DNA from 4 places in the Sodalis sp. RH20 genome. Region 1 is predicted to be linked to each of the others. Evidence: predicted binding sites of a transcription regulator. Region 1 holds the regulator's gene; each other region holds the start of a gene.
The links. The regulator PhoB, encoded in region 1, activates phosphate uptake and scavenging genes when phosphate is short. The targets are predictions, from matches to a motif close to CTGTCATAAAACTGNCNNAT.

Region 1 (3,894 bases):
CCAGCGCCGTCGCCGCCGTCGCCGATCCGCCCGCCTGGATCTGCACGCCGACATCCGGATAGTCATGTCTGAAATCCGCCGCCCACAGGGCCATCATATTCGCCAGCGTATCGGAACCGCTGCTGGTGAGGCTACCCGACAGCACCGACAGCGGCCGCGCCGCCGCCGGCAGGGTCAACAGCAGGCAGAGCAGCCAGCCCAGGGTTTTTACAGCTTTTATCATCGGGATTTGACACGTGAAGGAGAAGTGGGGTTATTTTCGGCCAGGACGGGGAGGACAATCAACCGGTTGGGCAAGGTAAAAAAGAAGCGGGTACCCGCGCCCGGCTCGCTGATAACATCAAGATGGGCGTCATGATTGCCGAGCGCGTGCTTAACGATGGCAAGCCCAAGGCCGCTGCCGCCGGTCTGGCGCGAACGGGCTTTGTCAACCCGGTAAAAACGCTCGGTCAGGCGCGGTAAATGCTCCGGGGCGATGCCCGGCCCGTTATCGCTGACCTGAAACTGCGCGCCCTCAGCGGTACGCTGCCAGCACACCTCGATGCGGGTGCCCGGCGGCGTATGGATGACCGCATTGTATATCAGGTTCGACATCGCGCTGCGCAGCTGATCCTCATTGCCGCGCACCAGCAACTGTTCATTAACCCGGAACACGATCTCATGCCGTTCCTGGCTGAGCGCCCCGGCGCTTTGCTGCAGGCGCTTGAGAATGGCCGGAATATCGACGCGTTCATTGACCTCGCCCTGCGGCGCGGCCTCGATACGGGATAACACCAGCAACTGCTTGACCAGGCGCTCCATGCGCTGCGTCTGATCCTGCATGGTGTGGATGGCCTTGGCGCGCATGGCTTCATCCATATCCTGGTCGTTCATCATTTCCAGATATCCCTGCAACACCGTCAGCGGCGTACGCAGTTCATGGCTGGCATTGGCGAAAAAGTTGCGCCTGGCGCCTTCCAGCTGGCGCATCTGGGTCACGTCGCGGGCCACCATTAACAGCTGGTCGTCGGTATAGGGCATCACGCGGAATTCAACGTAACGTTGCTTATTGAGCAGCAGGGTCAAGGGGCGCTCGAACGACTGGCCCTGGATATAGCTGTTGAATTCAGGATAGCGCAGCAGGTTAAGGATATGCTGGCCGTTGTCTTCCGGCCAGCGAAACCCGAGCAGCTGCTGCGCCAGGCCGTTGCACCAGAAAATATGGCCGTCGTCGGTCAACATCACCAGCGCATCAGGCAAGGTTTCCGCGCCGCTGCGAAAGCGTTTGAACAATGTCGCCAGTTCACGCCGCCGCCGCCGGTGGCGCAACTGCATCTGATGCAGGCCATAGAACAGCGGTTCCCAGCTTCCCCGCCCTTCCGGCGGCGTATGCCGGAGATCGACCCATAACCAGCGGGACAGCCGCAGTTGGTAATAATAGTTGCGCACCAGCGCGGCCAGCAGCGCCGCCACCAACAGCCAGGCCAGGTGGCCGACAAAAAGCGACAACAGCAGGGCCGGCAGGCAAAACAGCCCCAGTTCCAGCAAAATCTTACGCCAGGATAAACGTTCCAGCACCGGCAGAGCTCCCCTTATACCGCGCTAATAGCGCGCGGAAAAACGATAGCCGGTGCCGCGGACCGTCTGCACCATCCGATCGTGACCGCCGGTTTCCAGCGCTTTGCGCAGGCGGCGAATATGCACATCAACCGTCCGGTCCTCAACATACACATTAGTGCCCCAGACATGATTTAACAACTGTTCCCGGCTATATACCCGCTCGGGATGGGTCATGAAAAAGTGCAGCAGTTTAAATTCGGTCGGTCCCATCTCCAGGGCCAGTTCGTTGGAGGTTACCCGGTGCGACGACGGATCCAGGCTTAAGCCCTGCAGCTCAATCTTATCTTCCACCGCCATCGGCGAAATACGGCGCATCACCGCCTTGATCCTGGCCAGCAGCTCCTTGGGCGAGAACGGTTTGGTGATATAATCATCGGCGCCCACTTCCAGCCCCCGCACCCGGTCTTCCTCCTCGCCGCGCGCGGTCAGCATCATGACCGGAATATCGCGGGTCAATACCTCGCGTTTCATATGTTTGATAAATTGAATTCCCGAACCGCCTGGCAACATCCAGTCGAGCAATACCAGATCCGGATAAGGCTCCGCCATACGGCTGACCGCCGTGCCGTAGTCTTCGGCTTCGATGGGCTGGAAGCCATTCTGTTCAAGTACGAAGCACACCATTTCACGAATCGGCGCTTCGTCTTCCACGACTAATATGCGTTTTGCCATTTTTTCCTGCCATTAATCTCTGCGGTTAACGTGCCCGGGCATTATGCGTCACTTTTATGACAGATTTATTAAAATCAGCCCATCGTGCCAGAAGCATAGCGGATGGCGGTTTTTTTTCGTCCCGGGTTGCCAAATTAACAGCTTTACGTCGGCATCGCCCGGGGTAAGGTTTATACTCTCGCCCTGACTTTTACACTCTGGCTGGAGCGTCATGCGGATCATTCACACTTCTGACTGGCATCTGGGTCAGTCGTTTTTCACCAAAAACCGCGCCCGGGAGCACCGCGCCTTCCTGCAATGGCTGGTGGCGCAGGTGGCAGAACGGGATATCGACGCGGTGATCGTGGCCGGCGATATCTTTGATACCGGCACCCCGCCCAGCTATGCCCGCGAACTGTTCAATCGTTTCGTGGTGGCGTTGCAGCCGACCGGTTGCCAGCTGATCATACTGGCGGGCAATCATGACGCGGTGGCGACACTGAACGAATCCCGGGCGCTGCTGGCCTGCATGCATACCCGGGTTATCGCCGGCGGCGGGTTCGGCGCCCGGGACGATGACGACAACGCCGACGGCGACCGCGAAGACAGCGGCGGGCAACCGGTTTTTGTACTGAACGATCGTAGTGGAAAGCCGGGGGCGATACTGTGCGCCATCCCCTTTTTACGCCCGCGGGATGTGCTGACCAGCCGCGCCGGAGAATCGGGGGATGATAAACAGCGGGCGCTGATGGACGCCATCGCCGCATATTACCAGGCGCTATATGACCGGGCGCTGGCCCTGCGCGCCAAGTTGCCCGGCCGGCTGCCGATTATCGCCACCGGACACCTGACCACGGTGGGCGCCGCCACCACCGATTCGGTACGCGATATTTATATCGGCAGCCTGGACGCGTTTCCCGCCCAGCTGTTTCCTCCGGCGGATTATATCGCCCTCGGCCATATCCACCGCCCGCAGTGCGTGGGCGGACAGCAGCATATCCGCTATTGCGGTTCGCCCATCGCCTTGAGTTTTGATGAGACCGGGCAGCCCAAGCAGATCAATATAGTCAGTTTCGACGCCGGGGGCGTGGCGGACATTTCCCCGGTTTTGATCCCGGAAACCCAGGCCCTGCGCCTGATAAAAGGCGACCTGGCGGACATCGAGGCGCAGTTGCGCTCGTTTAGCGATTACCCGGGGTCCACGCCCGTCTGGCTGGATATCGAGGTGGTGACAGACGCCTGGCTGAATGATATCCAGCAGCGTATCCAGCAGTTGGCGGCCGATTTGCCGGTGGAAATCGTGCTGTTGCGCCGTAACCGCGAGCAGCGGCTGTCGGCACTGGCGCGCCGGCAACGGGAAACGCTGGTCGAACTGAGCGCCGGGGACGTGTTTGAGCGGCGCCTGGCGCTGATCCCCTCCCCCGCGCCGGAGAACCTGGACGCCATACGCTTGCTCTATCGCCAGGTAACGGCGGACGTACAGCAAGGCGCCGCGGCGGAAAACCCGCTAGCGCCGGATGCCGCAACCAAAGGAGACGCCCGGTGAAAATCCTGACGCTGCGGCTGAAAAACATCAATGCGCTCAGGGGCGAGTGGAAAATTGATTTTACCGCCGACCCCTTCGACCGCGCCAGCCTGTTTGCC
Region 2 (3,894 bases), 580 kb from region 1:
GACAGGGGCGGCAGGCTAAACCAACGGGCGCTATCACCGGCGCTGCAACCCCCGTCCGGTGCCCGGGGGTTAATTTGTCGCGGGAGCGGATAAGTTCAGTCTGCCGACGGTCTGCTCAAACTGCGCCTCATCGCCCTGCGGCAGTTTTTTGAACGACACCTTGCCGCGATACACGTCGGAGTCGATTTTAACGATGTTCGGCTGGGTGCTCAGGTTGCCGACGGCGACACAATAATTGGTTACCTGGCTCAGCGATGGATCCCAAATATCGGCCATTTTATTACAGTCATCAATCCATAAAAATTTATCCCGGGCATTCAATTTCGCCAATTGCTGTTTTAACGGCGCGGATAAATACACGTCGAACATCGGCTCAATATTATTTTTATCAATTTTTAAAATCAACGGTATTTTAAATTGAACGCCGGAAAAGCCGATGGTTTTGGCATTCACATCAATTTTATATTTTTTTATCTTGGTCGGGAAATCCCACTGCCGGATAACATCCGGTATCCATGCGGTTATCTTATCATCGAGATTTAAAAAATAGGTTGATAACGATGTGGAGGATAAACTGCTCCGGCCCAGGCCGATATAGTTATCGCCCCCCAGCACATCCAATACAGTCGCGCCGTTATCCAGCGTGCTGCGCTTGACATTACTGACCTGGGGCTGCTCCTTGTCGCCGCGCAGGATAAAGAACAGATCCTTTCTGTCGTGCTGATTCAAAATATCATAGGCGGTATTGTTCATGGCCAGGTGATCGGAAGACACCACGATCACCGTATTTTTGAAATAGCCCGATGCGCGGATTTTTTTGATAAGCCCCGCAATATGCTCCTGGCTGCAGGCCACGGCGCTTAGGGAGCTGTTTTCCATATTGTCATACGCATAGGAGCGATTGGTGCAGGATCGCGAAATATATCCGTCCGGATGATGGGTGTCGACGGTCAGCGCAAATAAGGCAAACCGCTGTTTTTGTTGCGACAGCGCAATAAATTTATCATAGACCAGATCCAGCAGGGTATCGTCATACCAGCCCCACTCGTTGCGGTAGCCGGGATCCTTGACCAGTCCCTTAAGCTCCTGGAAACCATAGATATGCTCAAAACCATGGGACTTCAGGAACAGGCCTTTACCGGCAAACGCCATATCGGCCCCCTGGTAAAAATAGGTATCGTAACCGGAAGCCTGCAGTATATCGCCCAGGCAAATATCATGGGGGTAAAAGGTCGATAACGAACTTGAGGCATTGCCGTCAAAGGGGGCGAATAACGGAATGCCGCACTGCGACGCCACCATTCCGGCAATGGTGTAGCCGGTGCCGGGCAATTGGGTGGTATTGCTGAAATCTATGGCATCGTTTTTCTGACTGTTAAGCTCGGTGGTTAAACCGGCAAAGGCGTCCTGATCGAAATAGGTTCTTTCCAGGCTTTCGGCATAGATATAAATAAGGTTGGGGCTGTCTTTCGCCAGTGTTTTGGACGGGGTCCTGTAATAGGTATTAAAGTCCGTATCGCCGCTTGCCAGCTGGGATTTAACCAGGCCGGCAATTTCACCGCTGGCCGGCGTGGCAACCACGGCGACCACGGCCAAAACGAGAGCCAGCAGGCCGTAAGCCGTGCGGCCGCCGCCGGCTTTTCTGAATAGCAACAGCCATGACATCAGGCTGAACACCAGCAGGGAAGCCAGGATGAAACCGGCAAAGGGCAGGATGTACTTGCCTAATCCGGCGCCGGTTAAACTGCTGGTCAGGGTATACAGCACCGAATCATTGATGCCGGCGCCGGTAAAGTAATTACTGGCGACCCTGACTAAATTAAGCAGAATATAAATACCTAAAACAAACAGCACTAATGAAAACAAATATTTATTTTTTTTGGCTTTCGTTGAATAAATAATAACCGCCGCTATAAATAATACTATCGACAGGGTTTCCGCTGACATTGTTCTCCCTCCATCGGGCAGTAAGGGAAATACCTCCGGCTATAGCAGCAGCGTTTCAAGGCGGTCTTCCGGTAAGGGATGGGTGATAGTTATCTGTATAGCAATTAATCCGCTACGGCGCGAGATTTCATTACCGTTTTGTGACAAGCCGCGCCGGCGGGTGGTGCGGGTAAAAAGAATTGAACGGCGAAATACAAGAAATTATTTTTTTAATCAATTGATTTAAAACAGTAAAACTTCACCGCTCGGCTAAAAAGCAGGAGATGAATTCTTTTTGCGTTGACAAAAAGTTACATTTTTTTTACAGCGGAAAGCCCGGTGGGCGCGGGGAAAACGACGCAGCGGCCCTCATATCCGAGAGCCGCGCTGGCAGGGGTTTATTTAGGCAATGAATAGGCCTGGCGCGCCAGGAGCTTCCAGGCGCCCGCCGCATTTTTCTGCCATACCTGCATGACGCCGATTTTCACTTCGCCCGGCTTGCCGCCGTCCGCGGTTTTCGCCTGCAGGATATGCCTGACGATGGCCACGTCGCCGTCGACCTGCACGGTTTGGTCTTTGAGATCCAGCGTCAGGAATTTGGATTGACCGGTGACGATGGCATCGACAAATTCGGCGTTGTTCTGGATTTTACCGCTGGAGTGGCCATAGCTCAGCGTCGGCGCGCCCACTTTCTCCAGATCGGCTTTCTTGGCGCTGACCATGGCCTGGCGCATGGTTTCCACCGCCTTGGTTACCGCCGTGGCATCGGCGCTTTGGGCGAAACAGCTGCTGCTCAACAGCAATGAAAGAAGGGCCGCGCCTGCAATTTTATACATGGTTATTCCTTACCAGTGACATCGTTAAAGAGGGGCAATGCTAACCAATTTCATGAGGTTACCGTTGTGACTGATCTCATGTATTTCAAAAAAAATAGTTTTTATTTATTTTTAATAAAACATCGTTTTGAAATTATCTCAAGCAATTGTCCGCGGAACATTGTGCGCGGGATGGCGGCAAGCGTTTCAATGTGATTAAGCTCACAATTTTTGGCATTAATAAATTATTACTACCACGGCAATCTGTGCCACCGGGTGTAAACCTCTGATTGACATTGCGTGACGGTCATAGCAATCAGAAAAGATCAAAAAACTCGGAAATTATTAAAAGCACGGGATTTTTGCGGGGCAGGGGAAATTTACTGAGTGGAATGATGGCGTTACACATAGCACAAAATCAGGCCGGTAATTACCGGCCCTAACCCTGATGTGTGTTCTATTCTTATAAAGTGTTTAGTTATTCTAAACAACTCTGATGTTAAGTGATGCTAAACAGATTATCAAGCTAACTTTACTCATATTTGAAGATGATTCCAAAACGCCTGAAAGAAGCCCGGCACAGGGCCCAGCTGACACAGGAAAAGCTGGCGGTCATGGCTGGCATCGATGAGTCCACCGCCCGTTCCAGAATTAGTCAGTATGAAAATGGGATATATCGTCCCAATTTTGAAACCTGCTGTGCGTTTGCCCGCATCCTGAACGTACCCGAATGCTATTTCTACACGCTGGACGATGAGTTTGCCGCCGCGCTGCTGGCGCTGTATGTCTCGCACGCGGCATCGGCCAATATGCGTCTGGCGTCGAATGAAGGAGAAGAAGAAAAAGAAGAAAAAGAAGAAAAAGACGCTGCCGACTGGCAAAAACGGGGTTAAGCCTACCGCCGCCAGGCCATCTTAGACTAACCCTTTCCATTGCCGTATCGAGGCGTAGCAACGTCTCGCAGCCGCCATCCCGCCCCGCGTAAGCCTTGCCGTTCCGGCCAATTCCTTAAATGTGTTAAATTATTTCTTGAATCAATAAATAAGAAAGATAATAATTATCATTTAGTTTCAATTTCATTCACCTGTCAATGGAAAGATATAATGAGAAGGGTCTTGCGCTTAACACGTTCCACTCTGCTGTGTTCACTCGC
Region 3 (3,894 bases), 1.6 Mb from region 1:
CTGGCGAACGAGGCGGTGCGCAGCGCTTATCTGGGCGGGTGAGGTTATGTTGCCGCGGCGAGGGTTTGGCTGATGCTTGCGGGGAGGTTTATGTTGCCGCGGCTGGGGTTTCGCTGACACTTGCGGGTGAGGTTTATGTTGCCGCGGCGAGGGCTTCGCTTGCCATGCGTTCGGTTGTTTTATGTCGTGCCGGGCGCCGGCAAGCGACAAAGAGGCCGTACCGCGACGGCCTCCTTGACCTCCGCGCGTCCGGCAGATCGTGCGCCGCTGCGCGGTGCCCGGCATCACCCATCCCGGCTTGTGGACCGCCCGGCATGCGTTCCAGACGCAAGCCGGGCTTTCGCCGCTCCCGGCGGCTCATCCAGCCGTGATGTGCGCCGCCGGCGCACTCTATGCCGGCACCACGTCAACACCATCGCCTGCCAGCAAAACAGCGTTTTGGGGTCCTTAGCGGTATGCGCTTACCGGGAAAGGTCTCAGTATTCCTTTTGCGCTAATGTTTACAGGCTGATGGCTGATGGCTGATGGCTAATGGCTAATGGCTGAAAGCGTAATGCTTAATGTTAAAACTCAAAACTCAAAACTCAAAATTGAATGATGAATGTCATATGGCATAACTGCATGACTGCATGACTGCATGACTGATAAGTCTCTTTCGGTATGCCTGCTTTTCGCTATGTCAGCGGCATTCCAGACCCGTTGCATTCTGTAATGGTTAACCGTATCCCGGCGCCAGACCTTATCCCAAGCATCAGCGCCGCTGTTGTTTCATAATATGCGGTGCGAACCGCGAAATAGGGACCGGCATAAAGCGCGCTGACGGCGCCTGTGACCCCGGCATGAGCCGCCGGGAGCGGCGAAAGGCCCGGTAGCGCCGGGAGCGCATACCGGGCCGGTGCATCACGGGGGCATGGGCGGCGGAAGGCATCGCGCAGCGACGCGCGACCTGCCGGGCGCGCGGAGGTCAAGGAGGCCGTCGCGGTACGGCCTCTTTGTCGCTTGCCGGCACCCGGCATTCCATATAACCGCCGAACGCACGGCAAGCGAAACCTTCGCCGCGGCAACATAAACCTCCCCGCCGCCCGCCACCAGTCGCAAGCCGCCAGCAGCCAGCAGATTAATTGTGATGCTTGCCGGCCCGCCTGTAAGCTCAAAGCGCCTGCCGCGCCGGGGTGCGCTCCGGTGAACTGAGACTGCCGCTTCGCCCCCATCGGCAGGCTTTCCCGCTGGGAATTAAGGGCGTTAAGCCGACTCGCCGGTTGATTCCGACACCGTCAGGCCCGCCTGGCGACGCGCTGGGCGGAGAATTCGCCGCGCGCTGTCACCCCGCTGTCATAAGGGTGTTATTTTTCTGTCATTTCAGCATGTCATGTTACAGGCCGATGAACTTTTCCGGCATTCAGGAGCATGGCATGTTGAAGCACTCAATTCGTATCGCCGCCTTAAGCGTGGCGTTGACGCTGGCCGTGAGCACCAGCGCCCAGGCAGTGACCGAAATTCCTTTCTGGCATTCAATGGATAGCGTGCTGGGCACCGAGGTGGATTCCCTGGCCGCGCGCTTTAACCAGACGCATCCTGATTATCATGTCGTGCCGGTGTACAAGGGGAATTACGAGCAGGGCCTGACGGCGGGCATCGCGGCATTCCGTACCGGCACCGCGCCGGCGATTTTGCAGGTGTATGAAGTCGGCACCGCCACCATGATGGCCAGCAAGGCCTATAAGCCGGTGTACCAGGTGTTTGAACAGGCCGGCATCAAGAATGACGAGTCGGCGTTTGTACCCACCGTTTCCGGCTACTACAGCGACAGTAAGACCGGGCATCTGTTGTCCCAACCCTTCAACAGCTCGACCCCGGTATTGTATTACAACAAGGACGCCTTTAAAAAAGCCGGACTGGATCCGGAACATGCCCCGCAAACCTGGCAGGAACTGGCCGCGGCGGCCGCTAAACTGCGCGCCAGCGGTATGGCATGCGGTTATGCCAGCGGCTGGCAGGGTTGGATCCAAATCGAGAACTTCAGCGCCTGGCATGGCCTGCCGGTGGCGACCAAGGATAACGGCTTTGCCGGCAACGACGCGGAGCTGATTTTTAATAAGCCCGAGCAGGTGAAGCATATCCAATTGCTGTCGGACATGAACAAGAAAGGGGATTTCAGCTATTTCGGCCGTAAGGACGAGTCCACCGAGAAGTTTTACAACGGCTCATGCGGCATGACCACCGCCTCGTCAGGCTCCCTGGCCGCGATTCGCCAGTATGCCAAGTTTAATTACGGCGTGGGTATGATGCCGTATGACGCCGACGTGAAGAACGCGCCGCAAAACGCCATTATCGGCGGCGCCAGCCTGTGGGTGATGAGCGGTAAGGATGACGCGACCTATAAAGGGGTGGCGGAGTTCCTGCAGTTCCTTGCCCAGCCTGATATCGCCGCCGAGTGGCATCAGAAAACCGGTTACCTGCCCATCACCACCGCCGCGTATGAGCTGACCCGAACCCAGGGTTTTTATGACAAAAACCCCGGCGCCGATATCGCCACCCGCCAGATGCTGAATAAACCGCCGTTGCCGTTCACCAAAGGCATGCGGTTGGGCAATATGCAGCAAATCCGCACCGTGGTGGACGAAGAGCTGGAACGCGTCTGGACCGGCAAGGCCACGCCTCAGGAGGCCCTGGACAGCGCGGTTAAACGCGGCAACCAGTTGCTGCGCCGGTTTGAACAATCGCTGAAGTAAACCTCAGTTGGCGACCCGCCGCGCCGTGCGGCGGGTACATTTTTGCATTGCGGGTTGGGTTGTTTATGGCTATCGCGCCCCATCGCGGATTCAAACAACGCTGGCTGGCCTATCTTCTGGTGCTGCCGCAGTTGGTGATTACCGCGATTTTTTTTCTTTGGCCGGCGGGGACCGCGCTGTGGTATTCGGTGCAGCGGGTGGACCCGTTCGGAATAGAGAATACCTTTGTCGGCCTGGATAATTTTGTCCAGCTGACAGAGGATGAATATTATCTGGATTCCCTGGTCACGACGCTTATCTTCAGCGGCCTGGTGACCGGCATCGGCCTGCTGGTGGCGCTGTTGCTGGCGGCGCTGGTGGATTATGTGCTGCGCGGCAAACGTATTTACCAGACGCTGCTGCTATTGCCCTACGCGGTGGCGCCGGCGGTGGCTGCGGTATTATGGATGTTCCTGTTCAGCCCCGGGCTGGGGCTTATCGCCTATCTGCTTAATAATCTGGGGTATCACTGGAATCATGCGCAAAACAGCGGGCAGGCGATGTTCCTGGTGGTGCTGATCTCCATCTGGCAGCAGGTAAGCTATAACTTTTTGTTTTTCCTCGCCGCGCTGCAATCCATTCCGCGTTCACTGGTGGAGGCCGCAGCCATCGACGGCGCCGGCCCGGTACGGCGATTTATCGATTTATCGCTGCCGCTTATCACGCCGGTGAGCTTTTTCCTGCTGGTCATCAACCTGGTGTACGCTTTTTTCGATACCTTTCCGGTCATCGACGCGGCAACCGCCGGCGGGCCGGTGCAGGCCACCACTACCCTGATTTACAAAATCTACCGCGAGGGTTTTGCCGGCCTGGATCTCTCCAGTTCCGCCGCGCAGTCGGTGGTGCTGATGATGGTGGTGATTGTGCTGACGGTCATCCAGTTTCGTTTTGTCGAGCGTAAGGTGCGATATCAATGATAGAACATCGCCGCGGACTGGATATCTTCAGCCATTTAATACTGATACTAAGCGTTGCCGTTATTCTGCTGCCGTTATATATCGCGCTGGTGGCGGCCACCATGGACAACCGCCAGGTGTTCCAGGTGCCGTTGAGCCTGGTGCCGGGCAGCCATCTGTGGGAAAACATCCGCCATGTCTGGCAAGAGGGCGTGGGCAGCCAGGCG
Region 4 (3,894 bases), 1.6 Mb from region 1:
CATGCCGCGCTTGCAGGAATGAGCATACACGTTAACCGCCGCCATGGTTTGAATTGGAGTGCGCGGTTGCACGCGCTTAAATTAGTGGATGGCCGGGCCGGGCAACCGCCCGACCAGGCCAGTGAAGAAGAATGCGCGGCGACGCATTTGATTGCCCGGGTGTTTATGAACGGCGTGCTGACCCACTTTATGAAAAGCGAGATCCGCAGCACCATCATTGCCAGGAACAGAAGTTATCACACCGGTCTCGATGCCCTGCCGCCCTATCGGGACGTGGACGGCAATGCCGTGACGATCATCCATCTCAACCGTTTTTCGCTGGCGACCACCGCCAATAACCGCTATGCCAATGACCAGGTAGTGCCCTTTGCCAGCGGAGATGTGAGCGGCGCCGATCGGGCCGCGCTTTATGCAGGCTTGTTGCAGTGCCGTAAGCTCACCAGGAACGATGTGCCGGAGCGGGAAAAATCCCTTATCGGCCAATGGGGGGTGATGGCCGCCAGGCCGTTGGCGAAAGGGACGTGCGTGGGAATCTACGCCGGTGTCCTGGTACCGGAAGGGGTGTGCGACAAAACCGTTTTCGATCATGACTATCTGATATCCATAGCGGCCGATGATCAGGAAGAGGAGATCATTCTTGACGGCGACGGCATCATATCCAAAATAAACACCCTGGTTGAATATGACGAGCATGGCCGTCCCTGCCGCCAGGCCCGATCCGGCTATAATGTGGAAATGGCCCGGTTTCCGGCGATTCTGGCGAATAAGCGCACGGTATCGGTTATCGCGGTGTTCACGCTGGCTGATATCCCCGCAGGCGTGGAACTGCGTTGTAACTACAAGTACCGGGATCATGAGATCAGGCGGCTGCGTTAAGTCACCGCGTGACCCTCAGGCAGGGTTAGGGCGTTCCGCGGCCCCCAGCGCCTGCGCGCAGGCCCACGCCGAGCTCCAGGCCCATTGGAAGTTATAGCCGCCCAGCCAGCCTATCACATCCACCACCTCGCCGATAAAATACAGTCCCGGCACCTGCCGGCTTTCCATGGTTTTGGACGAGAGATAGCGGGTATCCACGCCGCCCTGGGTGACCTCGGCGGTGCGATAGCCCTCGGTGCCGTTCGGCTGCAGCCGCCACTGCTGCAGGGCCAGAATCCAATCGGCCTGCTGGCGGTGGGTGAGCTGTTTTAGCGTGCATTCCGGAATGGCCAGCAGGGCGAACCACATCTCGACAAAACGACGCGGCAACAGTTTTGCCAGGGTGTTTTTCAGGCTTTGGTTGGGGTGTTCGCGCAATTCTGCCGCCAGGAACGTGGCTAAATCGGTATCAGGCAGCAGGTTAAGCGTCAGGTACTCGCCGCTTTGCCAGAAGCTGGAAATCTGCAATATGGCGGGTCCCGACAGTCCACGATGGGTAAACAGCAGGTTTTCCCGGAACGAGACGCCGTTTTCAGCAACGACCACCGCGGGCACGCCGATGCCGGACAGCACGCTTAACTGTTCCAGCAGGGGCTTATGCAGGGTAAAAGGCACCAGCGCGGCGCGGGTGGGGATGACCGGCAGTCCGAACTGTTGGGCAATTTTATAACCGAAGGGCGTGGCGCCCAGGCCGGGCATGGACAGGCCGCCTGTCGCGATCACCAGGCGGGCGGTTTTGATGGCGCCGCCCGGCAGGGTCAGGAAAAAATCATCGCCGCGTTTTTCCACGGCCCCTACCTCGCTGCGGCAGCGCAGCGTCACCTGGCCCAATTCGCACTCCTTGAGCAGCAAATCCACCACCTGCTGCGCCGAGTCGTCGCAAAAAAGCTGGCCGAGGGTTTTTTCATGCCAGGCGATGCCGTATTGCTGCATCAGGGCAATAAAGTCCCACTGGGTATAACGCGACAGGGCGGACTTGCAGAAATGCGGATTTTGCGAGAGGAACGCCGCCGGCTCGACATACAAATTGGTGAAATTACAGCGGCCGCCGCCGGACATGAGAATTTTCCGTCCCGGCTTTTTGCCGTTATCCAGCAGCAATACCCTGCGGCCCAGCCGGCCGGCCTGCGCGGCGCAAAACATGCCCGCGGCGCCGGCGCCGATCACCACTACGTCAAACTGTTCCACCATACTTGCTCTCTGCTTATGCCTGCTTAATCATGAAAAAGGGCGTCCGTCCGGCTATTGTGCGTTCCACGCGGGGGTCGATTGTAATGTCCCCGGTGGCCTTATGCCAACGTAACAGGATGATAAAATCAGTAAGCATAGTTATCCTCATGATTTTACAGAGTAAAGTGCGGACAAGCCCGCGCAGTGCCGACAGAAATGTCATAAAAAGGTCATATTTCTCTTTTCCACGGCCCCTGTTGTCGCAGATAATGCGCCCCGTTCATGTCCAATCTATGGCGTAACCCTATGCTACATCTATTTACCGGCCTGGAGTTTCATACCGGTCTTATGCTGGTGCTCGCATTGATTTTTGTCCTGGTATATGAAGCCATCAACGGGTTTCATGATACCGCCAATGCGGTAGCAACCGTAATCTACACACGTGCCCTGCGCTCGCAGCTGGCCGTGGGCATGTCGGGAATCTTCAATTTTCTCGGCGTACTGCTCGGCGGCCTGAGCGTGGCGTATGCCATCGTGCATCTGCTGCCGGTCGACCTGTTGTTAAACGTCAGCTCCACCCACGGCCTGGCAATGATGTTTTCCATGCTGTTGGCGGCCATTATCTGGAACCTGGGAACCTGGTACTTCGGTTTGCCGGCCTCCAGCTCGCATACCTTGATTGGCGCCATTATCGGCATCGGCCTGACCAACGCCATGGTAACCGACTCGTCGGTGCTGGACGCGCTGAATATCCCGAAGCTTATCGAGATCTTCCTGTCGCTGATCATTTCGCCCATCGTCGGGCTGGTGGTGGCCGGTATCATGGTCTTCGCGCTGCGCCGTTACTGGAGCAGCACCCCGAAACGGCGCCGCATTCATTTGACGCCGGCGGAACGGGAGAAGAAAGACGGCAAACGCAAACCGCCGTTCTGGACCCGCACTGCGCTTATCCTGTCGGCCGCCGGGGTGAGTTTTGCCCACGGCGCCAATGACGGACAGAAAGGTATCGGCCTGATCATGCTGGTATTGATAGGCGTCGCGCCGGCCGGGTTCGTGGTGAATATGAATTCCACCGGCTATGATATCGCCCGCACCCGCGACGCGGTCGGCAACCTGCAGCAATTTTACCTGCAGCATCAAGGCGCCCTGCCGCAGGTGGTTAACGCCGAACCGCCGGCGATTCCGACGCCGGATGTCAACGCCCTGCCGTCCACGCCGGCCGAGTTTCACTGCGACAGTTCCCGGGCGCTGCTGGCCATCACCCGCGCCATGGCGCTGCTGGATAATTTGCAGAGCTACGATAAGATCACGCCCTTCGAGCGCGCGCATGTGCGCCGCCTGTTGATGTGCGTCGCCGATACCGCGGACCGGACCGCCAAGCTGCCGCAAACCACCGGCGAAGATAAACGCTTCCTGAATAATTTGCGTAAGGATCTGCTGGCAACCGTGGAGTACGCGCCGCTGTGGATTATCGTTGCCGTGGCGCTGGCCTTGTCGCTGGGCACCATGATTGGCTGGCGGCGCGTTGCCACCACCATCGGCGAAAAGATCGGCAAGAAGGGCATGACCTACGCGCAGGGACTGTCGGCGCAGATGACCGCCGCCGTGTCCATCGGCGCCGCCAGCTATACCGGCATGCCGGTTTCCACCACCCATGTATTGTCCTCCGCGGTGGCGGGCACCATGCTGGTGGACGGCGGCGGCGTCCAGGGTAAGACCGTACAAAATATCCTGCTGGCATGGGTACTCACCCTGCCGGTGGCTATCGTGCTCTCGGGTAGTCTTTACTGGCTGGCATTGAAGCTGATT

Region 2: the regulator PhoB is predicted to act here: its motif matches at 2,075-2,094, upstream of opgB (phosphatidylglycerol--membrane-oligosaccharide glycerophosphotransferase).
Region 3: the regulator PhoB is predicted to act here: its motif matches at 1,319-1,338, upstream of ugpB (sn-glycerol-3-phosphate ABC transporter substrate-binding protein UgpB).
Region 4: the regulator PhoB is predicted to act here: its motif matches at 2,302-2,321, upstream of pitA (inorganic phosphate transporter PitA).

Annotation. Positions count from the first base shown of each region.
Region 1 covers NZ_CP178733.1:3,406,198-3,410,091, forward strand. Annotated here, with positions in the region: gene ACL2XM_RS15735 (PstS family phosphate ABC transporter substrate-binding protein) at 1-223, opposite strand, end outside; gene phoR (phosphate regulon sensor histidine kinase PhoR) at 220-1,557, opposite strand; gene phoB (phosphate response regulator transcription factor PhoB) at 1,582-2,271, opposite strand; gene sbcD (exonuclease subunit SbcD) at 2,483-3,796, shown strand; gene ACL2XM_RS15755 (AAA family ATPase) at 3,793-3,894, shown strand, end outside.
Region 2 covers NZ_CP178733.1:2,823,452-2,827,345, reverse strand. Annotated here, with positions in the region: gene opgB (phosphatidylglycerol--membrane-oligosaccharide glycerophosphotransferase) at 70-1,947, opposite strand; gene ACL2XM_RS12985 (nuclear transport factor 2 family protein) at 2,325-2,762, opposite strand; partial or broken gene ACL2XM_RS12980 (helix-turn-helix transcriptional regulator) at 3,290-3,535, shown strand; gene ACL2XM_RS12975 (TonB-dependent siderophore receptor) at 3,845-3,894, shown strand, end outside.
Region 3 covers NZ_CP178733.1:5,048,811-5,052,704, forward strand. Annotated here, with positions in the region: gene livF (high-affinity branched-chain amino acid ABC transporter ATP-binding protein LivF) at 1-42, shown strand, start outside; gene ugpB (sn-glycerol-3-phosphate ABC transporter substrate-binding protein UgpB) at 1,413-2,732, shown strand; gene ugpA (sn-glycerol-3-phosphate ABC transporter permease UgpA) at 2,798-3,688, shown strand; gene ugpE (sn-glycerol-3-phosphate ABC transporter permease UgpE) at 3,685-3,894, shown strand, end outside.
Region 4 covers NZ_CP178733.1:5,017,399-5,021,292, reverse strand. Annotated here, with positions in the region: gene ACL2XM_RS22820 (hypothetical protein) at 1-876, shown strand, start outside; gene ACL2XM_RS22815 (NAD(P)/FAD-dependent oxidoreductase) at 892-2,103, opposite strand; gene pitA (inorganic phosphate transporter PitA) at 2,392-3,894, shown strand, end outside.